One region of the Paenibacillus sp. RC21 genome, then DNA from elsewhere that is predicted to be linked to it. Evidence: predicted binding sites of a transcription regulator. Region 1 holds the regulator's gene; each other region holds the start of a gene.
What was found. Region 1 encodes Rex, which represses fermentation and respiration genes when NADH is low (regulators of the CRP and FNR family bind a similar motif). Its sites were predicted from a motif close to TTGTGAAATATTTCACAA; they were not measured.
Positions count from the first base shown of each region.

Region 2: a site for Rex is predicted at 4,227-4,244, ahead of ABIA61_RS21630 (phosphoketolase family protein). Genes of this name have one in related genera too.
Region 3: a site for Rex is predicted at 8,495-8,512, ahead of ABIA61_RS14585 (formate/nitrite transporter family protein). Genes of this name have one in related genera too.

Region 1 covers NZ_JBIYCS010000002.1:204,312-215,036, forward strand. The annotation lists gene ABIA61_RS06040 (3-hydroxyacyl-CoA dehydrogenase family protein) at 1-293, opposite strand, end outside; gene ABIA61_RS06045 (AAA family ATPase) at 430-1,932, opposite strand; gene ABIA61_RS06050 (hypothetical protein) at 1,925-2,458, opposite strand; gene ABIA61_RS06055 (hypothetical protein) at 2,623-2,862, shown strand; gene ABIA61_RS06060 ((S)-acetoin forming diacetyl reductase) at 3,078-3,860, opposite strand; gene ABIA61_RS06065 (cell wall elongation regulator TseB-like domain-containing protein) at 4,508-5,032, opposite strand; gene ABIA61_RS06070 (amidohydrolase) at 5,070-6,371, opposite strand; gene ABIA61_RS06075 (redox-sensing transcriptional repressor Rex) at 6,358-7,011, opposite strand; gene dinG (ATP-dependent DNA helicase DinG) at 7,057-9,924, opposite strand; gene ABIA61_RS06085 (tetratricopeptide repeat protein) at 10,081-10,725, opposite strand, start outside.
Region 2 covers NZ_JBIYCS010000008.1:47,454-58,178, forward strand. The annotation lists gene ABIA61_RS21605 (DUF896 domain-containing protein) at 206-433, shown strand; gene ABIA61_RS21610 (DoxX family protein) at 501-899, shown strand; gene ABIA61_RS21615 (MFS transporter) at 992-2,218, opposite strand; gene ABIA61_RS21620 (TetR/AcrR family transcriptional regulator) at 2,411-2,989, shown strand; gene ABIA61_RS21625 (GntR family transcriptional regulator) at 3,349-4,071, shown strand; gene ABIA61_RS21630 (phosphoketolase family protein) at 4,362-6,746, shown strand; gene ABIA61_RS21635 (PspA/IM30 family protein) at 7,097-7,753, shown strand; gene ABIA61_RS21640 (TFIIB-type zinc ribbon-containing protein) at 7,780-8,811, shown strand; gene ABIA61_RS21645 (TPM domain-containing protein) at 8,811-9,602, shown strand; gene ABIA61_RS21650 (SPFH domain-containing protein) at 9,622-10,608, shown strand.
Region 3 covers NZ_JBIYCS010000004.1:220,354-231,078, forward strand. The annotation lists gene ABIA61_RS14550 (glutamine--tRNA ligase/YqeY domain fusion protein) at 1-1,506, opposite strand, end outside; gene ABIA61_RS14555 (copper amine oxidase) at 1,715-2,440, shown strand; gene ABIA61_RS14560 (GNAT family N-acetyltransferase) at 2,525-3,073, shown strand; gene ABIA61_RS14565 (GNAT family N-acetyltransferase) at 3,182-3,676, opposite strand; gene ABIA61_RS14570 (MFS transporter) at 3,780-5,033, opposite strand; gene ABIA61_RS14575 (molybdopterin-containing oxidoreductase family protein) at 5,081-7,213, opposite strand; gene ABIA61_RS14580 (hypothetical protein) at 7,407-7,622, shown strand; gene ABIA61_RS14585 (formate/nitrite transporter family protein) at 7,574-8,422, opposite strand; gene ABIA61_RS14590 (FAD-dependent oxidoreductase) at 8,808-10,169, opposite strand; gene ABIA61_RS14595 (glutathione peroxidase) at 10,557-10,725, opposite strand, start outside.

The DNA of each region.
Region 1 (10,725 bases):
TTCTTCTCGTCCAGATTTTCTGTAATGGTTTCAATGACCATGTCACAGCTTCCAAGCTCAGCCAAATGAGAAACTTTCTGGATGCGGGATAAAATCAATTTTTTCTCCGCTTGTGTGATTGCCCATTTTTCCAGTTGCTTGTCCAGACTCGTTTCAATCATATTGTAGGCGTAGTCTAGTTTCTCTGGTGTCTGCTCTACCAACAGCACATCAATTCCTTTGGACGCGAGCATTTCAGAGATACCCTGTCCCATGGTGCCGCCGCCGATGACGCCGATTTTTTTAAATTGCATGGTTCTTTACTCCACCCTTTCCTGGTCACTCTCTTATATTGTATCCTTCTTTGTCGAAAAATACATGTTTATGTCCCAATAGCTAATAATATCTTAGCACGGACTAAAAGTAAAAAAAAATAACCAGCATAAAAAATTATGCTGGTAATAGAGCATTTTCACTAAATTGACATCTAAATTGATCCCCGGACAGGGTTTCTTCCTTCATAAGGATGTCAAGAGAGTTGTCGAACACTGGACGATGCTTTTCGAGCAGCTCCAAAGTACGGTTATGAAGGTCGTCCATAATCTCACCATTTTCGCGCATGAGTTCTTCTTTCGTTACCATTTCCATGTTAATAATGCCAAGTGAAGTCAAACCGGAAGTCATCATCGTATGAACAATGTTCAGCGCCTGCTCAAAATCGTTGCTAGAGCCTGTACTGCGACCGCCATAGTACATTTCTTCCGCCGTAGCTCCTGCGAGCGAGATCATGATCTGCTCCTCCAGGAACTGCTTAGTATACAAATAATGCTCTTGCTGTGGATTGTGCCGCACATAGCCGAGCGCTTTCCCACGCGGGCTGAGCGCTACCTGGCTGACACTGCCCGGACGAACGATTTCAGCCATAATAGCATGTCCCAGTTCATGAATCGCTACACGTTTTTTCTCTTCCAACGTTGATTCACGATCCGTTTTCTCACCCATCATCACCTTGTCAATCGCCATCGACAGATGCTTTTGCGCAATCGTTTCCTGTTCCTGTCTCATCGCATAGATTGCCGCTTCGTTCATGACACTTTCCAGCTGTGCACCGGAAAACCCGTAGGATTCCTCAGCAATTTTGTCCAGATTCGCCTCTTCCTGAATCGGTTTGTTTTTGGCATGGATTTTAAGAATATGAAGACGGCCCTTCTTATCAGGCAAGTCCACTTGAATATGACGGTCAAAACGCCCCGGACGCGTTAAGGCGCTGTCCAGCATTTCTTTACGGTTTGTAGCCGCAATGATCAAAATGCGCGGAGTATCTGCTGAATAGATGCCATCCATTTCAGTCAGCAACTGATTCAAGGTTTGGTCATATTCACGTTGCTGTCCACCCTCACGCTTGCCGCCAATCACGTCGATCTCGTCAATAAAAATAATAGCATTTTCCTTCTTTTCCTTGGCTGCACGAGTGCGGGCCTCCCGAAACAGCTCGCGGACACGGCCTGCACCAACACCTACGTACATTTCAACAAACTCACTGCCTGAAGCGGCAACAAATATAGAATTGGTATAGTGCGCAGCTGCCTTCGCCATCAGTGTTTTCCCGGTTCCCGGAGGGCCTGTAAGCAAAACACCTTTTAATGGACGAATGCCAAACTTGGAAATTTCATCATGCCGATTCAAAAAATCCAGCGCTTCACGCAGCTCCTGCTTGGCGCTTTCTTGCCCGCCGATTTCCTCAAAAGTCAGCTTGTCCGGGCCATTCTTTTTACGTTTACGTTCTTGCCCGGCCCCTACAGCCAAACCTCCACGTGCATGCATGAGCATTAACAAGCCGCTGAGCATCAAACCTGCGATAAGAAAAGGGATAATATTCACCCCGATAAAAATGAGAAATATAATGGTCACCGGCACAATGCCGATTAGTGCTTCCTTGATCCATCTAGGCATTAGGCCATACCCCCATTTGCTGAGATTGACGTGGCAAAACGATAAACTTGGTCGCTTTGCCTTCGCTGAGTCGGATATAGACGTTGTTTGAATCCATATCGGTATCGGCCTCGATACCGGTTTTTTTCTTTTTCATCTGCTCGACGGTAGATGAAATTTGGGTGTATTTTTTATTTTCCATCGCTTCCGCTACCGGAAACATGGCCTCAGACCACCACTGGTTCAACGCTGGATTGGAATGATCCGCAATTTCCAGCTTAACTGTACGGCTGCCAATGATGGACTGTCCTTTTTGCTTAACTACATTGACCAATCCGGCGACATCTGCCTGCGGTTTGAGATCCAGATTCAAAACAACCTGATCCGGTTTAATATCTATTTGAGCGCTTGTGACGCCGGGATATTGGGAAACCAGTTTTTCCAGAGGACTCTGCATTGTAAACTGACGGTAAATAAACCATCCTCCAAACAACAGCGATGCTGCCAGAACCGCCGCAACAACGATAGGAACTGCACGTAATTTCAAATAACATCCTCCTCTCAAAATGTAAAACACAGAAGAAACGGGACGAATGTCAACACATAAACCAGACTGCATGATCTACAGTGATCAGCAAGTCTTTTTCTATCATTTTTGTCTATCACTTATAAATTATATTATATCATAACGTATATCTAATATCGAAGGCAATGTGTGGGGGAGTTGCGGTTGGGCAAAATCATTGGTTATGGTGGTGGGGAGGGGAGGCGCTATGTGGAGGATTTGATCTTACGATCGCTGTTGCCGCCGGATTTTTTTCGATTAGATTTTTATGGGGAAAATCCGGCGGCAAAGGCGAACGCTATCGCTTCTCCAGATTCAAATCCTCCACTCCGCTACTGCACAGCCATAAAGATGAATTTGCCTTAGGAGAGAAGTTGGGTAGATAAAGATGCTTTGCTGGCTTTCAGCCAAGCTTCGCGGAGTGAGTTAAAAAGACGTAAATACGAATTTTATCGTATTTACGTCTTTTTTTTGTTGTGATGTCTACTTCTTTTTATGTGTAAGAAAAGATTCTCATACAGCATTTTAGCTCTCATATTGCAACCTTACACTATATCTAAAAAGGATTCATAATTGCGTCATAATACAACCTTTAAATCTTTTAAAGGAACATCATGCCACCGTCGATCAGTGGGGATTGTCCTGTCATGTAATCGGAATCAGGGCCTGCCAGGAAGGATACGAAGGCAGATACGTCTTCCGGTGTAGAAAGACGGCCCAGGGCAATTTTACTGCCGAATTCCTTGGTCGCATCGCCAGTAGCTTCACCTTTGGATGCCGTAATTTCTTTATCAATGCCACTCCACATTGGCGTTTGTACAATGCCGGGGCAGTAGGCGTTAGCTGTAATACCGTATTGGGCATATTCCTGAGCGGCGGTTTGTGTTAGGGCACGAACTGCAAATTTGGTGGCGGAGTAAATACCCAGGTTGGCATTACCGACATGGCCTGCCTGAGAAGAGGCATTGATGATTTTACCACCATGACCCAGTTCCTTGAACTTGGCGGCTGCTGCCTGAATGCCCCATAATACACTGGTCACATTGATGTGGAACAGCTTGTCAAAATCAGCCAGCGTGACATCCTCCAATAGCTTGGCGGGAGCAATCCCCGCGTTATTTACAATGACATCAAAGCCACCGAGTTTTTCAGATGCTTCCTTTACAGCCGCAAAAACCTGATCCCGGTTGGAAACATCGACTTTAAGCGCAAGCGAGCGCCCTCCTGCCTTTGTAATCTCACCAGCAACACTTTGGGCCGTTTCTTCATTCAAATCCACGATTGCCACTGCGAAGCCATCTTGACTGAGGCGTAAAGCAATAGCCCGTCCAATCCCTTGACCTCCACCCGTTACTAATGCAACTTTCCCATTCACTTTACCCATGTTCATGAATCTCCTTTTTGTATAAGTAGTCATGATAACATAGCCACAAAATTATGGGTTACGTTAGTCTGCACCTATAATTAAACCATTTTAAGGAAAAAAATATTATGATATATGTAATAGACTTCATGTTTAACCTGTTTAAGGGAAATTCAAGTGATACTATAATAAACACTTACCCAAACAAAAAAACTAAAAGACGCAAATGCGAGAAATATCGCTTTACGTCTTTTTAGTCTTCAATGATTCAAAACTACACATTCTTTTATAAGACAATGTCTTCTAATTTCACATATCTTTTTTAGTAAAAACGATTTTCCAGTTCGTACAGAATTAGTTTGGTGTAAAACCCAAAACGGAGACAAGCGCAGCGGCGTCCGTGCCCCCTACCCCCCAACTCCCATAGAAAGAGTGGTGTTTGGAGTAACTCCATCGCGATCAGCCAGCGGAGTGGGCCATTTGAATCTGAAGAAGCGAAGCGTTCGCCTGAAAGCTTTCTGAAAGAAAGCTCGGTTCGGAAGCATATGCTTGCCGACGGATTTTCCCCATAAGAATCTAATCGAAAAAAATCCGTCGGCAACAGCGATCGTAAGCTCAAATGGACCACGCAGCGCTCTCACACCACCATCAGCCACTCTTCACCCAGCTCAATTATTAGGCAAAGTATACTTTACCCCCATCGATCCCCCATCCGAGAAGCGATAAAAGGTATAGTAATGATGACTGCCGTCATCGTAAAACAACTGCCACACATATTGACCGTTAAACACACTCGGCTCAAGCCTTACAATATCTATACCCGGAAGCTGCTGCTGGATCATGGCTGTCATTTTTTGCTCGTCGACTCCGTTTTTAAGTAGCTCGGTATGAACACCACTATTATCTGCCACAGGCACATTAGGTTGACCCTCCACCTTTTGAAAAGGGACCCACACCATAATATTTTCATTCTGAGCATTTTTCCCTTGTACCACCCAGTATACCTGATCCCACACCGACTTCCACGTCTGAGTCGTGGTAACCAGACCACCCGATTGCTTGGCCTTTACGATAGCGGCATTTCTCTCAGTCACCTGATCTTGAGTAACATAGGAATAATACCAGAAAATGCTGACCAGGACCAGTATGACGGCCAGAATGGCGACCACTATCCATTTTTTCTTATTTTTCAAACCTGTGCTTCCTCTCTAAGGGGATGTGACACCTGAATTAGCGCGACAGCAGCCCTTCAAAGGCGGCTTGTGCCTCATGCTTGATACGTTCCTCATCCATAGTCAGGCACTCACCGTTTTTCACAACCTGACGACCGTCAACCCATACATGGGCCACGTCTTTGGCGCTTGCAGAGTATACGGCATGAGAAATGAGATCCGTATGCGGCAAGAAATGAGCCTGATTGAGATCGAGCGCGATAAAGTCAGCCTTGTTGCCTGCTGCCAGCGCCCCTACCTCATTCAAGCCAATCGACTTCGCTCCGTACTCCGTTGCCAGACGCAACGCCTCACCCGCAGGAACTGCGGTTGGGTCCCCAGATACTCCCTTGTGAATGAGTGCAGCCAGACGCATTTCCTCAAACATATCCAGGTTATTGTTACTGGCGGGACCGTCTGTTCCGAGAGAGACGGTAACGCCTGCACGGAGCAGATCAGGCACTCTTGCCACACCGCTCGCCAGCTTCAAGTTGCTACCCGGATTATGCGAAACCGCTACACCACGTTCAGCCAGCAAAGCTATTTCTTCGTCATTCAAATGAACAGCATGGGCAACAAGCGATGGACGGGAGAAAAAGCCGAGCTTATCCAAATGCGCAACCGGGCGCAAGCCGTAGTCGCGTACGTTTTGCTCTACTTCGGCAATGGTTTCGGACATATGCGTATGCAACGGTAAGTCCAGATCATGCGCAGCCTGCACGAATTTTTCGATAAACGCAGGCGGACACGTATACGGCGCATGTGGAGACATCATAGTCGTAATGCGACCGTCTGCTTTTCCATGCCAATTACGCGCAAAATTCACAGCCTCAGCCAGCTTGATCCGCTGCTCTTCCTCCGAACATAATCCAATCGCTCCACGCATCAGACTGGCACGGATGCCGGACTCTTCAGCTACACGAGCCACCTCGTCCATATGATCATACATGTCCAAAAAGGTGGTTGTACCGCCTTTCAGCATTTCCAGCACGGACAAGGACGTACCCCAGTACACATCCGTAGACGTAAACTTGGCTTCCATCGGCCACATTTTTTCCTGAAGCCATACTTGAAGAGCCAGATCGTCCCCATACCCGCGCAGCAGGGACATCGCCGCATGACCATGTGTATTAATCAGGCCAGGTAAAAACAGCAGCCCGTTACCATCAATCGCTTCCGTCTCTTCCTCACCCGCTGGCAAAGTCTCGCCAATATAGGCAATGCGGCTGTCCTCCACGATCATATAGCCGTGGATTACCCCCGCTTCCGATCTGTTCACGGCAAAAGAGCCGTTTTTAATCATCCATTTATTCACCGTCATGTTGCATATCTTCCTTTCCGTCTTCCAAATAATAAGCGAGGCTTAACAAATCTGTTGTAAAATCTGTGGCATGTATTCGAATATTTGCTGGTGCCTTGAGAGTGGTCGGCGCAAAGTTCAAAATCGCTCCAATCCCGCTATTTATGAGCCTGTCAGCCACGTTCTGCGCTTCAAAATCCGGTACGGTAATAATCCCGATCCGAATGTTTTGTTCCTTCACGGTCGCTTCCAGTTCATCCATTGGCTGTACGACCAGCGTATTGATCCTGGTTCCGACCTTATCTGGCACAGCATCAAATACTGCTACAATTTTCATATTGTCTTTTAAATAAGCATTATAATTCGAAAGGGCTTGCCCCAGATTACCTGCTCCGACCAATACCACGTTAATTTGCTGGTCGATTTTCAGGATATGGCGTATTTTCTCGATAAGATAAGTAACATCATAGCCGATACCCTTACGGCCAAAATCTCCAAAATACGCGAGATCCTTACGAATTTGAGCCGGATTCAAATCCAGTCTTTGTCCTAACTCCTGGGAAGAGACCGTAGCCACCTCCCGTTTGTGCAGTGCATTCAGATAACGTAAATATACGGGTAACCTCCGTACGACAGCCTCTGAAATTTTATCTGATTTCATACATGCTCCCCCTAATTGTAACGGACATGTTAAGATGTCCGTCCGTTATGCCTCTGTCTCCGGGGCGGATTGGAGCCACTCGGCGATACGGGGCACCATTTGCTCCGTCGGCATATGCTCCATTTTTGGTCCCGGTAACGAGTACAAAAAGTGCTTCCCGTAATAGGATTCAATCACACGCGTATCGTAAACGATAACAACCCCGTGGTCGCTCGCGGTACGTACTAGACGTCCAAATCCCTGTTTGAAGCGAATGACAGCCTGTGGAACAGACAGCTTCATAAAAGGATTTTTCTTCTGCTGCTGGAGCAGCTCACTTTTAGCCTCCAGCAGCGGGTGATTGGGCGGTTGGAACGGCAAGCGGACGATAGCCAGACACGTCAGCGCCTTGCCCGGAATATCGACGCCTTCCCAAAAGCTGCTGGTTCCCAGCAACACAGAAGCTTTGGCTTCCTGAAAACGTCGGGTCAGCTTGCTGCGGCTCCCACTGTCCACGCCCTGCCCCAGCACGGTGATGTCGCTGGATGCTAACGCCTCCTTAAGCGGCTCATACACCTGCCGGAGCATGCGATAGGAGGTAAAGAGAACGAGCATTCTCCCCCGCGTCGCTTGGGCAGTCGAACCTAGCGAGCTGACGAGCATATCTACAAAATGCTCATCTCCTACACTGCCCTTCACGCTCGGAAAATCCCTTGGAATGACTAGCAACACCTGATCCCTGTAGTTAAAGGGTGAAGGGAGCTGCGTAGTCATCAGCCGCCCTTGATCTGCGGCCTCCTGCAAGCCGAGCTGATCGGTCATGTACTGAAACGACTTATCCACCGACAAGGTAGCAGACGTCAGAATAATGCTCCTTTTTTTGTCAAAAAACATTTCTTTCAGCTGGCGGCTCACATCGACGGGCACCGCATAAAATTGTAGCGACTTGCTGCGGAATTGCCCGCTCGCTTCGAGCCAATATACGGTCGTCTCATCATCCATCCGCATGAAAAAGCGCAAGCTTTCCCTAATGCCTGCCAAATCCTTAAGCAGCCCCGTAATATCTGTAATGAGGCTGTCAGCCGCATAATCGTCATGTTCTTCTTTCACGTCGAGCATCAGCTTGTCGCCCTTGCGCAAAATTTCGCTCAACGTTACATAAACCTGATTTTCCAGCGCAGCAGCCTGATCCCACTTGGCAGGCTTGGCCGACGGCTTGAGACGGGAAGAAAACTGCCCTGTTTCGCCCGGTGTCGCATCACTTCGCTCCGGCAGCATACCAAACAGCTTGTCGCTCAGCAGATCCCAAGTCTCCTTGACCTCCAGCACGAGTGGATATATCTGGTCGATGGTAGAAGCCCAATCCGTCGATTTCTCATGCCCCGACTTTGCCAACTGCTGACGCAGCGAAGGCAATTGTCCGTTCTTGCTGTCCTTGAACAACCGGGTCAGCGTATGCACGAGTGTGAAATATTTCATATGCATTCCCAGGTGCTTACCAGCGACTTCCTCCAGATGATGCGCTTCATCAATCACCAGATGCTCATAGCTCGGCAACAGCTGATGACTCGCTTTTACGTCCGTGAACAGCTTCGAATGATTCGTAATGACCACATCGGCTATTCCCGCCTCGTGGCGCGCACGATGATAAAAGCATTTGCGGAACCATGGACAAGAACGCCCAAGACAGGACTCCGAATCACTGGCCACCGTTTCCCAAAAATCTCCGCCACGATTGCTCAGATTCAGTTCTTCATCATCACCGGTTTCCGTCAATGTCAGCCAGACGATCATCTGGGCCGCTGTAATTAAATCTTCCTTCGGCGTTGCGAAGTCTCTTCTGTTTATTTTATGTTCAAACTTACGCAGACACAAATAATGTCCCCGGCCCTTAAAAATGGCAGCCCGGAACGGGAACGGGATCACCTTGGTCAGCATCGGAATATCACGCTCGCGTAATTGCTCCTGTAGGTTGATCGTATGCGTACTAACCATGACTCGCTGTCCATTTTTCACACTGTGATATAGCGAAGGGAGCAAATAACCGAGGGACTTGCCTGTCCCCGTACCCGCCTCGATCAACAGGTGCTTGTCCTCACTCAGCGCCTGATTGACACCCTCAATCATTTGCGTCTGCGCTTCGCGTTCCTCATATTGGCTCAAGGATGAACGTAAATTGTCTCGCACATCATCCATGTATTCCTCAAAGGAAACGCCTGCCAGCGGATTGGGGTCGTCCTCTCTGCGAGGGGCATTTAGCTCCGTCCAATCCTCTACCTTCAGCGCAAGCTGACGAAAAAACTGATGACCCTCCAAATCCTGAATAGGATCATGCTCTTTGTCTTCACGCACCCCGTCCAAAAACCATCCGAGGTCACTGTCTTCCTCCGCGAACAAATCGCTGAGCCGCTGTATCGTAATCAAAGGCAGCGCGTGAAGCTCATCCAGACATTTTAAAAACACCTCAGCCGTAGCCAACGCGTCGCTGTCTGCCTGATGAGGTCGGTCATGCGCCAGCCCGAACTCAGAAGAAACAAAACCCAGCTGATAGGAAGATAGCGATGGAAACATGATTTTCAGAAAATCCATCGTATCCAAAATTCTGCCAGTAAACGGCAAGTACCCGCACCGATCCAAAGCGTTTTGCAAAAAATTAAAATCAAACGCCACATTATGACCGACCAGCACGACATCGTCCAGCATAGGCACTAGCTCCATCATCATCTCTTCGAGGGCAGGAGCATCCTTGACGTCATCGTCTGTAATCCCGGTCAACCCGGTAATAAAAGGCGGAATGGATCTGCCAGGGTTCACATAAGAACCGTAAATACGGGAAATGCTGTTATCATGATCTATAATTGCAAGTCCGACTTGAATGATGTCATCCGCGGACTGGGTGCCTGTCGTTTCAAAATCCAATACCGCAAATTTCATTCAACTTAATCCTTTCTTTTGACACATACAAAAATAATAACTCTGTATAACAGCATAGCAGAAGATCGCCTGTTTGGAAATTAAGACAGCCAAAAAAGACGATGCACACACCGCCTGGGAAGGTGGGCATGCCTCGTCTCGATCGGTGTCTGACAACTATAGCCAGGTCATCATGGAGCTGTCGTACCGAAGCATTTCGGCACCGGACAAACAGGCTTCCATATTGTGCAGCGGCTCGGGTAACGCAGGATCGAACTGATGCGCGAGAGCAAAACATTTTTGCGCCTCCTCTACATCAGCCTGCTTCGCCATAAGACAGCCCAAAGCATTATAGATGACCGCTTTCAGCCCGGTCTGCTCTGTCAGGTGCAGCACCTTCTGAAAATGGCTCACAGCCTCCGCTGTATCCTCCAGTTGAAAATACGCCATCCCCATATACATACGGCTCTGCCAGCTGTTTGGAAAATGCTGTAGCACCTGTTCAAACTGACGGATGGCCTCAGGATACATAAGCAGTCGGTAATACCCTTGACCCCGATTAAAGGCTGGCAACTCCTTTTCAGGCAGTTCCTTTTCAGATAGCTCCGTGTCAGACATACCGGACTCAGCGGAAAAACCAGCAGTCCGCAGTCGAACCATTTTTTCCTCAAAGGCCAGCCATTCATCCATAATTCCGTCACTCATTCTCCGCAGCAAACTCCAGTGCTGTAGCAACTCCTGCCTGCGGGAGCCCTGGGCTGATGGGTAATGCTTCACGATATCATCTAACATGCTGTTCATTTCTGCGAATACATGCTGGAA
Region 2 (10,725 bases), on a different contig from region 1:
TGTGGCCCTGAAAGCCAGAAAGCAGTTGTCGCAGAGCATCCTCTGTGATGGCTGGCTTTTCTTTTTCTCTGTAAGCAGCCCAAGGGATGATCTTCTATTCTTTTGAATAAGTATTGACACGAATAAAAAAATGTTATATCTTTATATCAAGATAAATAAATTAAAGATATAACTGATCAAAACAATTAAATATGGAGGTATAGATATGATTACAATTTTAAAAAGAATTAATCAGCTTGCAAAAAAAGAAAAAGAAGTCGGGTTAACTGAAATTGAAAAAATTGAACAAACTGATCTTCGCAAAGAATACCTTCAAATATTTCGGGGTTCTATAAAAAGCATTCTCCTGAATGCTACTATTTATGATCCGCATGGAGACGATATTACTCCTGAAAAACTAAAAAAAGAACAGGCTCAAATAGTGCAGCAATGAACTTAATTTTATCCAATATCTTTAATTAAATAATCTTAAAATAAATATTATATGGAGAGTGATTTTTATGTTGGCAAGTGGATTGTTACTGGTACGTTTGGTGGTTGGATTGTTGTTGGTCGGGCACGGAGCTCAGAAACTTTTTGGATGGTTTGGAGGCTATGGTCCAAAAGGTACTGGCGGTTGGATGGAATCGGTCGGAATTAAACCGGGAGTATTCATGGCCGTGTCCGCTGGGTTGATGGAATTGCTGGGAGGAGTCCTATTTGCTTTGGGACTACTCACTCCATTGGCTGCATTGTTCATTACGCTGACTATGCTTGGGGCGATTTTCAAAGTACATGGCCAAAACGGAATTTGGGCAACAGCTAATGGCTATGAATACCCGTTGGTTCTGATTGCAGTCGTAATCGGTATCGCATTGACAGGGGCAGGCTCATATTCCATCGATGCAATACTTAAATAAAAGACTATGAACCTTTAGAACACAACATCCCCTGTTCGTCATGTGTATCTTTAACTACTCAGACGAACAGGGGTTAACTTTTTGTTGTATGGTTATTTTGTCGAAGTTTTTTTTCGTGCGTCTCCATTCGTTTCTTTCTCAGTGAAAAAGTAAAGCAAAGCTAGCAACGGCAGCGCGACCCCAATGAGAGCACTGAAATTCCAACCTCCTTGCGCATAAGACCAACCGCCTAACGATGATCCAATGGCACCGCCTACGAAAAAAATAGACATGAAGAGTCCGTTCAGACGCCCCCTCGCTTCACTTCCCAAGGAGTAAATCACACGCTGCCCAAGTACAAGATTTCCCGATACGGCCATATCCAGTGTAATCGCTGAGACAAAGAGCAGTACAAGAGCAACTGTCGAATGGTTTTGAAAAAGATAGATTAGCAAAAAAGACAAGGCGGCAATGATCATGGCTAGCCCGGTTAAGAATTTGCTCCAGCCTTTATCAGCCAATCTTCCGGCTATCGGAGCTGCTACTGCACCGCCCACGCCTACTAAAGCAAACAATGCAATACCTTGCTGGGACATTCCGAAATCATCCGCTAATCGTAGAGGAACGACAGTCCAAAATAGGCTGAAGGCTCCAAATAGACAGGCTTGATATAGGGCACGGCGGCGCAATACAGGTGTTTGTTTTAAAAGAGTGCCCAGAGAGAAAATTAATTTACCGTAAGATACTGTAGGCGCAGGCTTGCGTTCAGGAAGAGCTCGCGAGAGCAGAACCGTCAACAGCGTCACAACAATTGCTGACAAAATAAATACGGCCTGCCATCCCCAGATGCTGGTTATAAAGCTTGCCACTGGTCGTGCGAACATAATGCCTAGCAACAGTCCACTCATTACATTCCCGACAACGCGGCCGCGCTGCTCTTCAGATGCCAAGTACGTGGCATATGGCACCAGGATTTGGGCTACCACCGATCCAATTCCAATGAACAGAGATGCGGTCAGGAACAACGGGGCATTGGGGGCGAATGCGGCTGCGAGCAATGCACCGACTGTAATCACTAACGATACGACCATGAGGCGTCGATTTTCAATAATGTCACTGAGCGGTACGATAAACAGCAATCCCACAACATAACCGACTTGAGTTAAAGTGACAATGAAGCCCGCTGCTGTGGAAGAAAGGCCCATAGCAACATGGATAGGCCCTACAAGGGTCTGAGCATAATAAAGATTGGCGACGATAAGGCCGCATGCGGCCGCCAACAGAAACATCATCCAATTTGAAATACGGTTACTTTCTATGGCTTGTTGTTCTCTTTGCATGATAATCCTCCTCGTAATTGTTTAGGGAAAAATAAATACTGAACGTATAGTTCATTAATTCGATAATCAAATAATATACTGAACGTTTGGTTTTGTAAATAGGTAAATTCGTTTTATTTTCACTTGATATTTGATATACTGAACGTACAGTTTTTTTGTATTTACTTACATCTAAGAGGAAGGGGGGTTCCAGTGCAGAGTAAACGAGGACGTCCGCGTAATGTCGAGACGCAAAAGTCTATCCTTACCGCTTCCTATGATCTACTGTTGGAGCATGGCTTTGGAGCGGTTACGGTGGAAAAAATTGCTGAACGAGCCAAAGTTAGCAAAGCGACCATTTATAAATGGTGGCCTAACAAGGCTGCCGTGGTGATGGATGGTTTTCTGTCAGCTTCCATAGCAAGATTGCCCGTACCCGACACGGGTTCTGTATTAGATGATATTCTCATTCATGCTACGAATTTAGTTCGGTTCTTGACAAGTCGGGAGGGTAAAATCATTACGGAGTTAATAGGTGAAGGGCAGCTTGATTCAGGATTATCGGAGGCATACCGGACGCGGTATTTCCATCCTCGGCGGCTCGAGGCCAGGCTTCTTATGGAGCGGGGGATTGAGCGTGGGGAATTGAAGAAAAATCTCGATATTGAATTAAGCACAGATCTCATTTATGGACCGATTTTTTATCGATTGTTGGTAACTGGTGATCCATTAGACGATTCCTATGTGCAGCAATTAGTAATGAATGCGTTCGAAGGAATTCGCTTGGACTGAATCAAGACTAGAGAAACAAAGAGGATATTCTAATCAAGTGCCCTTCTAAATGTTTCAGGTAGAAAAGTGACGGTACCGACTTTGGCGCAGGGTGACGCTTTCGTCGGTGTCGTCGCTCTTTGGGGTTGAAAGGGGATGACTATCTGCCCTTAAAGAGAGAAAGGATCATACTCTGCATGAACATGATGCATTGCAGTGGTATGATGTATGTGCAATCATGGTATTATGCATAGAGATGTATAGTAAAAGCAAGCTATCAGATGAAGGCTCACTCTACATACGTAAACAAACATGAGATGGAAAGAACAAGTTATGGTAAACTATATGAAGTTATAGAAGACCTGGAAGAGGAGTACGATATGACACAATTTGTCTATAAGCAAATTATTGACGATCTTAAGATGAAAATCTTTGCTGGTAAGTTTGCAGATATGAGATTACCAGATGAACGTAGTCTTAGCGAGACGTACCAGGTGAGTCGTAGTTCCATTAAACGTGCTCTGACTAAAATGGAGAATGTAGGAATTATTTTCAAGAAGCGCGGTTCTGGGACATTTATTAATCCATTATACATAAGGAATGAATCTATCTTTAACTACGAAGGCTCTAATCTAGGGGTCACTGATAATTTTCAAATGCATGGTAAAAAGCCTAAAATCAAAGTATTGAGTTTTGAGGTCATTCCACCAACAGAAGAATTACAACGCGATTTATTCTTGGAGACTCATGATTTTGTTTACAAAATTGTTCGCTTACGTTTGTTTGATGATGATCCTTTTATGATTGAAACGGGCTATATCCCTATTAAAATTGTCCAAAATTTAAATCAGACGATTATCGAGGGGTCGATTTTTAATTATTTGGAAGACTCGCGGAACCTGGCCGTCACTAAATCTTTTTTATCCATTTTTGCAGAGCCGTCCCAAGCAGACGATCAAGAACTACTGCATTTGAAGGAAAATGAGCCCGTAGGCATCATGGAAGGTGTTTTCTTTTTAGATAATGGCACGCCATTTGAATTTTCTCATATGCGATTCCATTACAAATATTTGAAATTCAACACCTTCGTATCGGTTCATTAACGATGAGACTGGAAAAATTTCCAGTCTTTTTTTATGCTTTTGAAAAAAAAATCTGATCATACTATGGATAGATTGTAATAAAAAAACGTGGTTAAAATTTCCATTTATTTTAATGTAAGAGCTTTTTTACTGTCTTTTTAATTATATTTCATACTATGTTCAAAATTTCACAAAATTGGACCGTATCATTTGTTGAAAAGGTTGAATTTAATCGACGCAGCGTTATGATGTACATGTCGATGAAATTTCCGGAATAAATTACAAACAAAATTGTTTAGGGAGTGGACATCATGTCATTATCACCTGTAATAGTAGATTACTCATCTAAAGCATATTTGGAAAAACTTGATGCATATTGGCGTGCAACGAACTACATTTCGGTAGGCCAACTTTATTTAAAAGATAATCCTTTGTTAAAAGAACCATTAAAAGATTCGGACGTAAAGATTAAGCCTATTGGACACTGGGGCACCATTCCTGGCCAAAACTTTATTTATGCACATCTAAATCGTGTTATTAATAAATATGATTTGAGCATGCTTTACATTGAAGGCCCTGGTCACGGCGGCCAGGTTATGGTTTCAAATTCATATCTCGATGGAAGCTACACTGAAATCTATCCGCAAATTACACAAGATATCCCGGGTATGAAGAAATTATTCAAACAATTCTCGTTCCCTGGCGGTATTGCTTCACATGCCGCTCCTGAAACACCTGGATCTATCCATGAGGGTGGAGAATTAGGTTACTCCCTTTCTCATGGGGTGGGTGCCATTTTAGATCATCCCGATTTGATTTCGGCTGTTGTTATTGGTGATGGCGAAGCTGAAACTGGCCCATTAGCCGCTTCGTGGTTCTCTAACAGATTTATCAACCCCATTACTGACGGTGCAGTGCTGCCAATCTTACACTTGAATGGCTTCAAGATTAGTAACCCAACGATTATGTCTCGTCAATCGAAAGAAGAATTGACCTCATATTTCAAAGGCTTGGGTTGGGAACCATTTTTTGTTGAAGGTGAGCATCCTGATCAAATGCATCCAGAAATGGCAAAAGTATTGGATACCGTAATCGAAAAAATTGAAGCTATTCAAAAGAATGCGCGTGAAAACAATGACCTTACTCGCCCAGCATGGCCGATGCTTGTCTTCCGTACACCTAAGGGCTGGACGGGTCCAAAAGAATGGGATAACGTACCTAATGAAAATTCATTCCGTGCCCATCAAGTTCCAATTCCTGTTGACCAAAAAAATATGCAGCACGCACCTGCTTTATTAGAATGGCTGAATAGCTATAGACCAGAGGAATTGTTCGACGAAAATGGCCGTTTAAAACCTGAGATTGCCGAAATTCTACCTACAGGCGATAAACGAATGGGGATGAACCCTGTTACGAATGCGGGTAACCTTATTAAAGACTTGCATTTACCAGATTTCCGTAACTATACACTGGATAACTCTGTTCCTGGTAAAGTCATTGCACAGGATATGTCGGTTTTAGGGAAATACGTTAAAGATGTGGTTCTTTTAAATGAAGAAAATCGTAATTTCAGAATCTTCGGACCTGATGAAACGATGTCTAACCGCTTAGCTCCTGTTTTTGAAGTAACCAAACGCCAATGGATGGACCAAATTATTGAACCTAATGACGAATTTTTGTCTTCTTATGGTCGTGTTATTGATTCCCAATTATCCGAACATCAAGCAGAGGGCTTGCTGGAAGGTTATGTGTTGACTGGTCGTCATGGTTTCTTTGCAAGTTATGAAGCCTTCCTGCGTGTGGTTGATTCAATGATTACTCAACACTTCAAGTGGTTACGTAAAGCAACGGATCAAGGATGGCGTGCAGATATCCCATCATTGAATGTCGTAGCAACTTCAACGGTGTTCCAACAGGATCATAATGGGTATACACACCAAGATCCAGGTTTGTTAGGTCATTTGGCTGATAAAAAACCGGAATTTATCCGGGAGTATCTGCCAGCTGATGCCAATTCATTGTTGGCTGTTTTTGACACCATTTTAAACGACCGTCAAAAGATTAATTTGATCGTTTCGTCTAAACACCCACGTCCACAATGGTTTACTGCTGATGAAGCGAAAGAATTGGTGGATAAAGGGTTGAAGATCATTGACTGGGCAAGTACAGATCAAGGTGGAGAACCTGATCTTGTCATTGCTTCTGCCGGTACAGAACCAACGATTGAAAGCTTAGCTGCGATCTCCATTTTGCATGAGAAATTGCCTGAGCTGAAGATTCGATTTATCAACGTGGTAGATTTATTGAGATTGAGAAGTCAAAAAATAGATCCTCGTGGATTATCTGACGCAGAGTTTGATCATTATTTCACAAAGGAAAAGCCAGTTGTTTTCGCTTTCCATGGCTATGAAGGTCTAATCAAAGATCTGTTCTTTGATCGTCACAATCATAACTTGTATGTGCATGGTTACCGTGAAAATGGTGATATTACGACCCCATTTGATATGCGTGTATTGAATCAAATGGACCGTTTTGACTTAGTGAAGGAAGCTGTTCTAAACTTACCTGACGCCGGGAAGTACACAAGCATTGTGGCTGAAATGGATGCTATGGTTAAGAAACATAATCAATACATTCGTGAAGAAGGCATCGACTTACCAGAAGTAGAAAACTGGGTATGGAAAAGCTTGAAATAAAAAATAAAGTCCACTTCAACATTATACAGGACAAGCAAGTGTGAAGTGGAATATATGATTAGTTACTGCGGTGCAAGTGCCTGCCCCCCGTGTCTTAAAGTATGATTTCCACGGGGATCAGGTACTTTTTTTGATTTGGTTAGCTGTACTTTTGCCTATGCAGCGGCGAGGTGTTATCTTATATGAAAATAGTAAAGGAGGCTGTTCATATGAACTGGAAAATTTAGGAAAAGGTATTGAATGATGGCGTTAAAGTGCCTGTTATTGGATTTGGAAAGGGAAATGAACCCTTTTTTCCGAATTTGATGTATTATATGGTAGGAATGCAGTCTTTTCGAAGGGAGACCATGATGGGGATTCTGTCGAGATTTAGGGATATTATGAAAATGAATGTTAACGCCTTATTAGACAAGGTGGAAGATCCGGAGAAGACAATTGAGGATTACATGCAGAACCTGAACATCGACCTGGGCAGAGTGAAAGCGGAAACCGCTTCGGTGTTGGCGGATGAGAGAAGAGCGAAAAGAGCTTTGGATGAATGCAGAGCGGAGATCAAAAAGCTTCAGAATTATGCTATGAAGGCAGTGGAGGCTGGCAAGGATGAGAACGCTCGAAAGTTTCTGGAGAGAAAGGCAACGCAGGTGGAGAAACGGGGACAATTCGAAACCGCTTATGACTTGGCTTCATCAAACGCCGCAAGTATGAAACAAATGCAGGATAAACTGGTGTCTGATATGGGCCAGTTGGAAGCACGGCGCATCAAGCTAAAAGGGAAAATGGCGGTTGCCAAAGTACAGCAATCATTGAACGCCATGGGCGGCCAGGATTCCGTATTCGAAGCTATGGAAGAGAAGGTTAATCGGGCATATGATGAAGCAATGGCTATAGCCGAGCTTAGAGCAGGGACGCAGGACGATCTGGATGATTTATTCGCACAAGTTGAGAAAAGCACGAACGCAGAAGATGAATTGGCTGCGATCAAAGAAAAAATGAAAGATCAGAAATAACAGTTCTTTATGATAGAGGTGAGCAGATGCCGGTTATCGAATACAAATGCCCAAACTGCGGCAGTGGCATGGTCTTTGACAGTGAAACAGGAATGTTATCCTGTCATAGTTGCGGAAGAAAGGACAATATCGAGTATTTTCCAGATCCTCTGACGAATCACATTTTTTCAGAAGACGAGGCTCAGGAGTATCATTGCACCAGCTGCGGAGCAGTCATTATGACTGAAGTGGAGACAAGCGCGACGGTTTGCAGCTTTTGCGGATCAGCGGTTGTGCTTGGCGAACGACTGACAGGGGAGCTGGCCCCGGCGCAGGTCATTCCTTTTTCGATCAGTAAGGAAGAAGCTATGCAAGCTTTCCGAAAATGGTGCAAGAATGGCCGTCTGACGCCGAATCGGTTCATGACAGCAGATCGAATCAAGGGAATCACCGGGATGTATGTGCCTTTCTGGTTATATGAATTACATAATAAAATTGAGGTTCAGGGTCAGGGCAAAAAAGTGAGAACCTATACAAGCGGGGACTACGAGTATACGGAAACGCAGCATTTTGATGTATACCGGAAAATTCGTCTGAATTACGTGAAGGTTCCGATTGATGCCGCGGAGAAAATGAACGACGAGCTGATGGATAAATTGGAGCCTTTTCCTTACGATCAGCTAAAAAGCTTTAAAACCCCGTATCTCGCCGGCTACATTGCGGAGAAATACAGTTATAACGACGAGGAGCTCTTCCCGCGAGTAAAAGAAAAAGTGAAGGAATATATTGATGCTTATATTCAGTCTTCGGTGTCGGAATATACTGCTGTGGACTATACGGATAAGCAAATAGACACAACACGAAAAAATGCCGACTATGTCCTGCTCCCGGTATGGGTAATACACTATGACTATAATAGGTTGGAGCATACGTTTGCCATGAACGGTCAGACAGGCAAGGTAGTCGGCAAGCCTCCGATTAGCAAGGTCAAAGTGACTGCCTGGTTTGCAGGCATTTTCGGTGTCTCTTTCCTTTCATTGAAGCTAATCACTTGGGTGATCATGGGGGGGATGTTTTAATGAAAAGGGTTGGACTGATCCTGGCAATCTTGTTTTTCTTCACTGCTTTTCTAGCCTTTCCTGTGGAAATGAAGGCCGAGGCGGCTACAACGGAATGGAAGTCCTTGATTTATGATGAAGCGGGTCTGCTTAATCAGGAAGAGTATGATGAACTGAACACGATGGCTAATCAATACGGGGCCGAAAGAGAAACGGACATTATTATTTTTACCTCCAGCAATTCCGACAATATGGATGTTATGAAAATGACGCAGGACTTTTATGATGATCAGGGACCTGGATATGACAGGACTCATGGAAATGCGGTTATTTTAACGATGGATATGAGAAATAGAGAGATTTATTTGGCCGGATTTTACAAAGCAGAGCGGTATCTGGATGACGACAGACTGGATAAAATACGTGACGAGATTAGCCCGTACCTGACGAGCGGTAACTATGAGCTTGCATTCCAAAAATATATTTTAAGTGCGCACAGGTATTTGGGAATCCGACCAGGGGTGAACCCGGATAGTATATTTTATAGTATTGCGTTTCAATTGGTGGTTTCACTGGTATTGGCGGGGATTATCGTGGGTAAGATGGTTTCCAATTCCGGCGGCCGTGTTACGGTAAATCGGCAGACCTATGAGGATGCAAGCACTTCAGGGATTTTGGCTCATCGGGATCAATACCTCCACACAACAACAACGAAACGGAAGATCGAAAAGAGTAGCAGCAGTAGCGGCTCAAGCGGGGGCGGAACCACCAGTGGCGGTCATTCGCATAGCGGCAGTAGAGGTTCATTTTAACTGAGGGGATGGGAACAGAATGTCGTTCTTTAGAAATCAATTTGCGAATGTTGTAGAGTGGGAAGAATTTAGAGATGATATGATTTTTTGGAAATGGAGCAATCGGGAGATTAAAAAAGGAAGCAAGTTAATGATCCGCTCTGGTCAAGACGCGATTTTCGTAAATAACGGCAAGATTGAAGGGATTTTCGAGAATGAAGGATCTTACAATATAGATTCTGAGATTATCCCGTTTCTGTCCACGTTAAAAGGATTTAAATTTGGCTTTAACAGTGGCATGAGGGTGGAAGTTTTATTCGTCAATACGAAGGAGTTTACCGTGAAATGGGGGACGCAAAACCCGGTTTTGATCCCGACTCCCCAGCTTCCGGGGGGTATGCCCATTCGTGCCAACGGCACGTTTAATTTTAAGGTGGACGATTATGTTACGCTCATAGATAAGGTTGCCGGGATGAAAGACAGCTATCTGGTGGAGGATGTTAAAATCCGGATTACTTCTGTGCTGGATCAGTTGTTAATGAAGTGGATCAGCAGAGAAGGGAAAGACATGTTCAATCTGCAAGCGAATGCTTCCGATATTTCCAAAGGCATTCAAGAAGATCTGGATATGCAAGTGATGGACAACGGGATGACGATTACAGGCTTTCACGTGATGAGCTTCAATTATCCTCAAGAAATTCAGGATATGATTACGAAGACGGCTTCTCATGAAATGATCGGTAATTTGCAAAAGTATCAACAGGTCACGATGACGGACGGTATTGCATCTGGCAACGTAAAAGGCGGCGGCGCTGCTTCGGATATGGCGAGTATGATGATGGGGATGAATATAGCAAACGAAATGATGAAAAATTTGAATCCCAACCAAAATCCTCCGGCCGAGCCTCAACCTGAATCTGCCGCTCCTTCTCCTTCTGGAGACCATAAAAAGCCCAATTTCTGTCCTAACTGCGGTGTGAAAAACGAAGGAGCTAACTTCTGTCCGAATTGTGGTCAGAAACTCTGAACGTGTAACCCATGAGGTCGGTTTATTTACGAGTTGAAAATAAATTTGTTTGATATTGAATAAGTGGTTAGTCCCAAGGAGTGAATATTGACTAAATCTTTGGGGCAAAAAGTTGTT
Region 3 (10,725 bases), on a different contig from region 1:
CAGAGAGTTCGGATTCAATTGGTCGAGGAAGGTTTTTTCCGTTCCATCCTCTTCAATCGCTTCCGGATCTTCTGCGTTAATCAAAGGCTCATACAGGCGGAATTCAGCAGGAACGGCCTGAGTAGCCTCCACCCAATGGATTGTGCCTTTGACTTTACGTCCGGTGAAGCCGGATCCGCTCTTGGTTTCTATATCGTAGGTACAATGGATTTCCGTTACATGACCATCCGCATCTTTAATGACATCGTTACATTTGATGAAATAAGCATGCTTGAGGCGTACTTCATTGCCTGGGAACAGGCGGAAGTATTTGCTCGGCGGATTCTCCATGAAATCCTCACGCTCGATATAAATCTCACGCGAAAACGGAATTTGGCGTATGCCCAGCTCCGGATTTTCCGTGTTGTTTTCCGCTTCCAGCATTTCAACCTGTCCTTCAGGATAGTTCGTAATGACCACCTTCAACGGATCAATGACCGCCATTGTACGAGGTGCCTGTAGCTTCAAGTCCTCACGTGCAAAATGCTCCAGCACTTGCAGGTCAATCACGCCATAGGCTTTGGAAATGCCCGTCTCATATACAAAGCTGCGGATCGCTTCCGGCGTATAGCCACGGCGGCGCAAGCCGGAAATCGTTGGCATACGCGGATCATCCCAGCCGTCTACATGCTTCTCATCTACCAGAAGCTTGAGCTTACGCTTGCTGGTTACGGTTTGAGCCAGGTTCAACCGTCCAAATTCGTATTGGTGCGGTACCTTTTCCATCTCGCATTCGGCTACAACCCAATCGTACAACGGACGCTGATCCTCAAACTCCAGCGAACAGAGCGAGTGCGTTACACCCTCGATGGCATCCTCTAGCGGATGAGCGTAGGAATACATCGGGTAAATGCACCATTTGTCACCCGTGTTGTGATGCTCGGTATGCGAAATACGGTAAATCACCGGATCACGTAAATTAATGTTTCCCGAAGCCATATCAATTTTGGCACGCAGCACCTTTTCACCGTTTTGGTATTTCCCTGCACGCATTTCTTCGAACAGCTTGAAATTTTCCTCCACGCTACGTTCACGGTAAGGACTGTTTTGCCCCGGTTCGGTCAGTGTGCCACGAGTTTCGCGGATTTGATCCGCGCTTTGATCGTCCACGTAGGCTTTACCCTTCTGGATCAGCAAAACGGCGCGCTTGTACATTTCGTCAAAATAGTTGGAGGCAAAATGTTTCTCCTCCCATTCGTAACCCAGCCACTTCACGTCCTCCTGAATGGAGTTTACGTATTCCGTGTCTTCCTTCGCCGGATTCGTATCGTCAAAACGCAGGTTGGTGCGTCCTCCGAATTCATCTCCCAACGAGAAATTGATCCAGATGGCTTTGGCATGTCCAATGTGCAAATATCCGTTCGGCTCCGGTGGAAATCGTGTAACAACTTCCTTTACCTTACCGGTACGTAAATCCTCTTCAATGACACTCTTAATAAAATTGGGGGGAGTGATCGGCTTCTCCACGCTAATCAACCTTTCTTCCGTGTAATCTGTACAAAATCTGTTCCCTTAAATATACCCTTTCACACCGCATAACTCAATAAAATGAAAAACCTTATGCCCTCTTCAGCCCAAAAAGTAACAAGTTATGAAAAAGAGTTAACATTTCTGACAAATAAATTCGTTATAGTGTATATATCTTTTATTTTACCCGGAAAAGGAGAACCCACCCGTGTTTAAGCTACTCATCGTGATCCTGCTGTCTATGCTTTTGTCCTCTTCCAGTATAATTTCCGGTCATCCTTCACCGGATCCGGCACCTGAACCCATACAATCGCGTCCGTTAGCCGTCGCTCCTGAAGACTCATCCGTAAAATTGTATGTTGAGGAGCCGTCCCAGGGGCTATTCCGTACAGCCACGCTGAAAATCGGCCAGCAGCGTCGTACATTCGCATGGTCAGGCTCAGCAGATGTCGCCACCGCACCACAGTTGTACTATACGGATGTAAACGGCGATGGCGTTCACGAAGCTGTAGTCATCCTGACCCTCGCCTCAGGCACAGGTGTCGAATTGCAGGAGCTTCATATCGTCAACGCACAGACCATGGACGAATATCCGGTTGAATCGGCGGCAGATGCTGTGTCCCGGCGGGTTCACAGCAGTGTAGAATTGTGTGACCACAACCAGCAGGTGCATATTACAGTCACGATTGATGGCATCACACACACGCTCGACCCTAAAGCATCGGCGTTTTACGATGATCCAGCCCATTTTACAGACCGCCTCGATTTCAGCTCTGTCGTCATGTACGATGCCGAACAACGTCCTCTACGCGCCACCGTATCGGGCAGCGTATCCCCAACCGAATTTGTAGGGGATTTGGAGCTGAAGTATGTATATGAGCATGGACGGTTCCGGGTGGGACCTATTGAGTTTGCAGCTTCCTCTCCATTTTGACGACTCTCGCAGAATAAGGTAGCATGGGATTAAATGCTAGACTGGCTGGTTTAGCGATTTTCCGAGTGAAAGAGGGGATCAATCATGTTTACATACGCGTTGGACGAACGCACCGTCCTTCGTCCGCTCACCAAGGAGCATGTGCAGCCTCTGTTTGAGCTGATCGAAATGTCCCGTGACCGCCTGCGTCAGTGGCTTCCATGGGTGGATTCCACTACGGAAGTCAGCCACACAGAGCAGTTTGTGCAGAGCGCCTTAAAGCAAGCCGCAGAGAACGGCAGCGTGACCGCCGGAATCTGGCTGGATAATGAGTTGGCTGGCATCATCAGCTACCATGAAGTCAATTGGACTCACCGTTCGGTCAGCATTGGATACTGGCTTGGACACGGTTACGAAGGACAAGGTCTTATGACCAGCGCATGCCGCGTATTCATCGAGTATGCGCTGATAGAGCTGGACCTTCACCGGATCGAAATCCGTTGCGCCACCACCAACCGCCGCAGCCGGGGGATCCCGGAGCGTCTGGGCTTCGTGCTCGAAGGTATTATCCGCGAAGCGGAACTGCTGCCCGACGGCTATATGAACCATGCTGTGTACGGCATGCTCCAGAGCGAGTGGAAACAGCTTCGGTAACCTTGCACCATAAAACAGCGCCGCAACCCGTTTAGGGTCTGCGGCGCTGTTCCTTATGAACGGCTTATAGGATGCTATAAGAAGCTGATTGAGCTATAGAATCCATGTCTATTTTAAGAAATAGGCCATTAACACATCGTCCACGAATTGGCCCGCTATGTAAAACTCCTCATGCAAACGTCCTTCGATCGAGAATCCGCATTTTTCATAAAACATTAGGGCCTCCGTGTTGCACGAGAGTACCCGCAAGCTTAATTTGCGAATGCCCTCAGCGGCTGCAATATCCTTCATGGCGTTCATAAGCGCCATCCCAATACCGTTGCGGTGATAGGCTGGATGCACGGCTATATTTATTTCTAACACATGGCAATTACTAGCCAACAGCGTTGGAGAACGAAATCCGATATAACCGCAGAGCACTCCCTGTTCGATAGCGACCAGTTGAGAGCCCGGAGGCGTATTGCGCAAAAACTCCCCACGCGACTTCCATGACAGCGAGGCGGGGGCCGTTCGTTCATTCCATACCAATTCATCCAGCGCAATCAGATCAGGAGCATCCTTCATCTCCGAATGACGTATCGTCAGGGGTTGACTTGTAAGCAATTTCTTTCAATCCTTCCTGTGAAGGCGTTCCTGAAGTATAGGCAGCAACCATTCGTCATTTATTGTACCATAATCACGGGCTTGTCACAGTCTTTATTAGGACTTAAGTACTGGAAACGTCTGCCTTGGACGTAGTAGTCTCAAAAGCATCCTCTTCACAGCGGGAACGGTTCAATCCGCTATGCAGAATAAAGAACAGGATGGACAAAACCGCCACGCCCGCTGCCAGCCAAAGTGTGGGTGGCAGACCTCCGCCATCATATAGCCTCCCCATAATATAAGGCCCCATCACCCGTCCGGCAGCGCCAATCCCCCCGACTAACCCGATGTAAAAGGGTGCTCCCCGACCTCCATGGTCGGACAAAAATGCCGGAACCGCTGGTGCGATCAGCATCTCTCCCAGGGTCGCCAAAACCATGGCGAATATCATCCCCGTATAGTTCTGTGTGCCTAACATGACGATATAAGCTGCCAAATAAAATCCCCCTGCCCACGTCATTTGAGCCGAAGCGTGACGGGCATAAAGACGTTTGAGCCAGAAAATAATCGGCTGTGCAGCAAAAATAAGCACACCGTTCAGTGTCCATAGTAGCCCGTACATCGTTTTAGGCAAGCCCTGCTCAATAATATATGGAGATACGCCCGTATTCCAGAGCGAATTACCGAACCATAAAAAGAGCGAGCCCAACCCAACGAAGAGATACAGCCTGGTATCACGGAAAAGCAGCCGCGCTGGTATTTCCTCTGTTCTTTTCTTCACGGACTTGCTGAGCTGAACTTCCCCCTCTTCCCGGTCGACCCTGCTCAGATAGAACCAGAAAAACCCGGCAAATACCGCAGAGGTAATCCCGTTCATGACAAAGCTGAGCTGATAAGAGAGATCAGCCAGAACGCCGCTCAGTCCCGTACCCAACGCCACCCCTATATTATTGGCAACATAGATAATGTTGAACAGCTCTCCACGACGGTCAGCAAAGCGAAAACCTACAAATGCCTGAATTGCGGGCACAGATACGACATTAAAAAAGCCGATAAAGCCCATCATAATAACAAACGCAACCCAGTGACCGCTGGTAAATGGAAGCGTGAGAAGTCCCAACGCGTTCATTGCCAGCGAGCCGACAATCAGTTTTTTGGCCCCAATGCGGTGATAAAGGGCTCCTCCTAGCACCTGACCAAAAATCCCGCCCAGGGACTGCACCAAAATCGCAATCCCCGCATCTCCCATACTGCGGTGCAGCTCGTCAAACACATACATGCTAACCAACGGCCACATTAGAGAGCTTCCGGCGGAATTAATCAGGCTGGCGACAAGAAACACTTTCACTTCTTTCGGATAAGAATCCAACCATTTCATATATTCTGTTTCTCCTTTAGCATCTGACACCATAAAAAAACATTATCTCATTGACGCTTCACATTCACCACCGTTGAAAAGAAAGTAGCCCCCCGCCCCATATCCGACAGTCGGTCAGAGGTTAACACATTGGCACGCTGTCTGCGTCCTTTACCTTCCCACCATAACCCTTGGCTAATCACCGTACCAGGCAGCATCAGATCCGTGACTTTGGCTTTCAGCTCATACGTTCCCCGGTCGTTCCATACAGTAACCGGATCACCGTCCGCGATGTCTCTTGCCTGAGCATCCTCCGGATGAATTTGCAGCAAAGGCTCCCGTTCCAGCCGCTGATGCTTGGGTAAATTTGCAAACGTGGAATTCAGAAAATTATGATTCGGCGGCGAAATAAACATCAGCGGAAACCGCTCGTCCGCTTGCGGTCGATGCTCTCCGTCGTATCCTTCAATCAGCGGCACATACGAAGGCATCGCGGGCAGACCCGCTTGCTTCATCTTTTCCGAATACAGCTCAATCTTGCCCGAAGGCGTAGTCAGACGATCCAGATAGGTAGCCTTTGGCGTCATGTCCAGTTTGACAAAAGGTGACTTTTTTAAGGCTTCCAAAGTCACACCGTTGAGATAAGGATTCGTCGGGTTATCAAGTGCACCCGCGACCATGTCCTCTTCACTTTCCGTGAAAGCAGCCTCGTCAAAGCCCATAGCCTGTCCGAGCAGGCTAAACAGCTCATAGTTGCTTTTGCTTTCCCCGAGTGGTGCAATGACAGGCGCCTGCATCTGGATATAATGATGCCAATACGATTTATACAGGTCTGTGCCTTCAAAAGAAGACGCCGCAGGCAGTACAATATCCGCATAGCGGGCCGTATCGGTGAGGAACAGGTCGTGAACGACCGTAAACAGATCCTCCCGTTCAAACCCCTGCGTCACCCGATCAGCATCAGGTGCTACGACAACCGGATTGCTGCAATACACGAACAGCGCCTTGATCGGCTCGTCCTTCTGTAGCAGCGCTTCGCCGATTTGGTTCATGTTGATCGCCCGGGCATCCGGGTTCTTACGCAGATCAGGACGCGCCAGGTTGGCACCGTTGAATTTGCCGTAAGCCCCATTGGAACGTGATGCTCCCCCGCCGTGCTTCAGCCATTGCCCGGTGAGCGCTGGCAAGCATGTAACCGCGCGTACATTCATGCCGCCATTATCGTGATGTTGAAGCCCGTTGCCAATGTTGATATACGCCGCTCGTGCCTGTCCATACATCTCCGCCAGACGAATAATATCTGCCTCCGGCACACCTGTAATACGTGAGACCCGCTGCGGGGTATATGCCCTCACATGCTCGCGCAGTTCCTCATGACCGACCGTATAGCGGCGCAAAAATTCATCGTCCGTCAGCCCTTGCTCGAACAGTACGTGCATAACACCCAGCGCGAGCGCAGTATCCGTTCCCGGGTAGAGCGGAATGAACCAATCCGCCCATTGCGCTGTCCGATTGCGGTGGACATCAATGACGATCACCTTGGCACCTTTTTTACGTGCCTTCTCAGCCAATACCACTTGATGCATATTGGTGCTGATGACATTTCCACCCCATACAATAATGAGGTCAGCATCCTCTGTATCCTCCGGACTGGTGCCACCCTTAAAACCCATGACGGATGCCCAGCCTTCATTCCCAGCCACACTGCAAATCGTCTGGTCCAGTTGGCTTGAACCCAGCGCATTGAAAAAACGGCGATCCATCCCGTCCACACTCAACACGCCCATATTGCCGTAAAAGCTGTAGGGGAGAATAGATTCCGGTCCGTCCGTGCGAATCAGTTCCTTGAAGCGGCCTGTAATGGTATCCACTGCCTCCTCCCAGCTAATTCGTTCGAACTTCCCTTGCCCCTTGGGACCTACACGCTTCAACGGATAGAGCAGCCGTTCGGGGTCATACACTCGCTCCGTCATATTGCGAACTTTGTTGCAAATGGCCCCCTTCGTAATAGGATGATCCGGATTACCGGTCACCTTGACGATCTTTCCATCTTCCTTGTGAAGCAGGAGCCCGCACGTATCCGGGCAATCCAGCGGACATACAGCCGGAAAAATACCGTCCGTACGCTCCGTCACTCGCTGCCTCCCTTGCAAGTCTTGCTGAAGCACAGCCTCAGGAGACGCGCTGTTGCGATGATCCATGATGTTGATGCTCCTTTCCATTACCGTTTCCAAAAATTACACTGTTCTTATCATATATACAGCTATGTCCTATGGCAAGAGAAGGATTTTTCCAACCCAAATCCGTCCACAAAGCTCAAAAAATCCGCTTGCTGCTCACAGCAAAACGGATTTCTAATATTCTATATTATTTTTGACAATACCTGTTTCAGTAATGAATACCAAGGGTAAAAGAGATCAAGGCATTATGGACGAGAGCACACTCATCCTCCATGCCAAATCATGGACCACTCCCAAAAAAATCCGCCATGACAGGTTTCGTTCCCCCGGACCTGTCATGGCGGATTTACTTTGTTCCCATTTTTCCAAAGCGCTGCTTAATCAAGCATGGTCACTCAACGGAGTTGTTGCAGTAGATGAAGATGCCTGAGATGAATCATTCACAGAATGTACAGCGGAATGAGGCTTTTTCAAATATGCCAACCAGTAAGCTCCAGCTACGAACATGCTTCCTCCCACCAAATTCCCCAGCCAAACCGGAATGAAGTTCATGACATAATCTGCCCATGAAAAATGACCTGCGAAAATAGCCGCCGGAATCAGAAACATATTGGCTACAACGTGCTGGAATCCGATAGCTACAAAGGCCATCGTCGGGAACCAGATCCCCATAATTTTGCCACCGATCGAATCCGTGCTATACGCCAGCCATACAGCCAGCGCTACCAGCCAGTTACATCCAATACCGGATATAAACGATTGCAAAAAGCTTTCATGCAGCTTGTGTCCCGCCATATCCACCACTTTGTCCAAATAAGGTCCTGTCTCGGTTAAACCCAGCACATGACCAAAGAAAAAGGCAACAAACAACGCGCCCGCAAAATTACTAAGCGTAATAATCGCCAAATTACGGAACATCGCCCCGGTCTTGATCCGTCCTGCCCATCTCGCCAGTGGCACAGCCATCATATTACCGGTCAGCAATTCTCCGCCTCCGATCAATACCAATACCAGACCTACAGGGAACACGGCTGCTCCAATAAAAGTAGCAATACTTCCCCATTCTTTGGGCGCGCTTGCGATAACACGTATATCCAGCAAAAATCCAAGCGCAATAAATGCACCTGCCAAAAATCCCAATACCACTGCCACAGTCCATGGATTGTTCGCTTTGGCCACTCCTGTTTCCACCGTCTTTTCAGCAATCTGCCCCGGTTTATAACTTGCCATATATTCCGCTCCTTTAACATCTTTTCACTCGAATGTTCTCTCTCATATTTTATTTAAAATCAGTGATTTTGTTTGTGAAAAAAATCACTTTAATGAATATTAAAAAAACAGCCCTTGGATAAAGGACTGTTTTTCGTGTATTCTTGCATCTACCGCGCCACTAAGTGCCTATGATTTAGTTATATTCTTCCTTTTCAACTGCCCTCAGGAACCAAATAACTCCTCCGAGTCCTACCAGCGCCACGGCTACAAGAAAAAGGATATAAAACAAATCCATAAATCACTTACCCCCTAATCCTTATGCTCTCTATATTGTACTATAAGGATTCATCTGTACGTCTCATATTGTTGACAAACTTATGAACAATGTCACAGACAAAATGAATTATACGGTAACTGGCTTCCGTTCAGATATCAGCGGCAATGCTTGCAAACCCGCTGCATTCAAGAAATTCCAAGGCTTATTATAATGCGGCTGGAAGAAGAAATCCACAAAGGCCAGTTGATCAATGGTCATATGATTTTGGATCGCCACCGACAGGGTATTAATCGATTGGGTCAAATCTACCTTCGACATAATTTGTGCCCCGACAATTCTCCGTGTTTCCTGCTCATATACAACCTTCAGCAGTACCTTTTCCGAGGTTGGCATAAATTCAGGACGGTAGCTGTCCTCAATGGTTACAGCCTCTACAGCCATGCCTTCGTCCGCTGCTGCCGCTTCCGTCAAACCTGTTCCTGCAATATTATCTTCATAAATTTTAATACCCGAAGTTCCCTGTGTTCCCATATAGGCAATGGTCGGCTGAACCAAATTGCGTGCCACCAGCGTACCCATACGAACAGCGTTGGTTGCCAATGGAATATAAGCCGTTTTGCCTGTCGGGTTGTAGCGTATTGCACAGCTATCGCCTGCGGCAAATACGTCCGGGCAGCTGCTTTGCATATAATTGTCCACAATGATCGCGCCGTTGGGCAGCATGTCTACCTGACCTTTAAGCAGATCCGTTTGAGGACGGAAGCCGATGCAGAGAATAACAAGCTCTGTTTCATATTCTCCTTTGGATGTAACCACTTTATTCACCTTACCGTTACTTCCTTCAAAACGGCTCACTGTTTCTCCCAGCACCAGCTTGATGCCATGTTCCTTCAAGGAACCTTCAATTCGGTCTGTATATTCCGGGTCCAAATATTTATTCAAAATACGATCCGCGCTGTCAATCAGCGTAACGTTCTTACCGTTCATTTGAAAAGCTTCCACCAGCTCAACACCAATATATCCGGCTCCGACAACTGTAATGTTCTGTACATGCTTGGCTTTCTCAATGATGTCATTGGAATGATTATAGTTTTTGCAGAGCAGAATATGATCGAGCTCAATACCTTCCAGCTTCGGAATAATAGGCCACGAGCCTGTAGTTACAATCAATTTATCAAAGGTGTCCGTGAATTCTTCTCCTGTTTGGAGATTGCGTGCTTGCAGCGTTTTACCTGCTGTATCGACATTCGTTACCTCATGAAGCATCTTGGTCACGACACCCAGCTCAGCCAGTTCATTCGGGGAAGAATAAAATAATCCGTGCGGATCTTTGACGACACCACCTACGTACAGTGCAATACCACAGGATAAAAACGAAATATTGTCATTACGCTCGTAAACGGTAATTTCTGCATCTGGATAGCATTTGGCTGTGTTGACGATGGCTGCCGTACCTGCGTGTGTACATCCGATAACTGCTACTTTCATGTTGAATTCCTCCTTGGTGTGGGCATAAAATGTATAATAATTGTGAATTGTTTCACGTAACTACTTTGTTGATTGTGATTTATTTCACTTCATGCACTTATTATAGTGTGATATTTTTCACATTACAATAGCTATTTATGATATTCACAATTTGTCCACATTTTTTAAAGTCAGGAAGATACAACGTTAGTCGTTTGCTGCAACGCCTCTTTGCTTCATTCAGTTTTTCCCGTATGGGGCTTGATTATGCCTTTTTATCAGGCTTCCAAATGCTACTGCAACGAACAATCAAATGTGAAATACAGAAAGCGAAAAAAGGCCGAATCTCGGAAAACAACGAAGATTCGACCTTATCTAAACGTATATTTCTGACTAAGCTGGAAGCTATTACAGGAGTTGCTCGATAGCCGCTTTCATCGCCTCTGGTGATTCCTTGGGTTCAAAGCGCCCCACAGGCACACCTTCACGATCCACAATGAATTTCGTGAAATTCCATTGAATCGTGCCATCTTCCTGCTCTCCAGGCTGCTGCTTTTTCAAATATTCAAACAGAGGT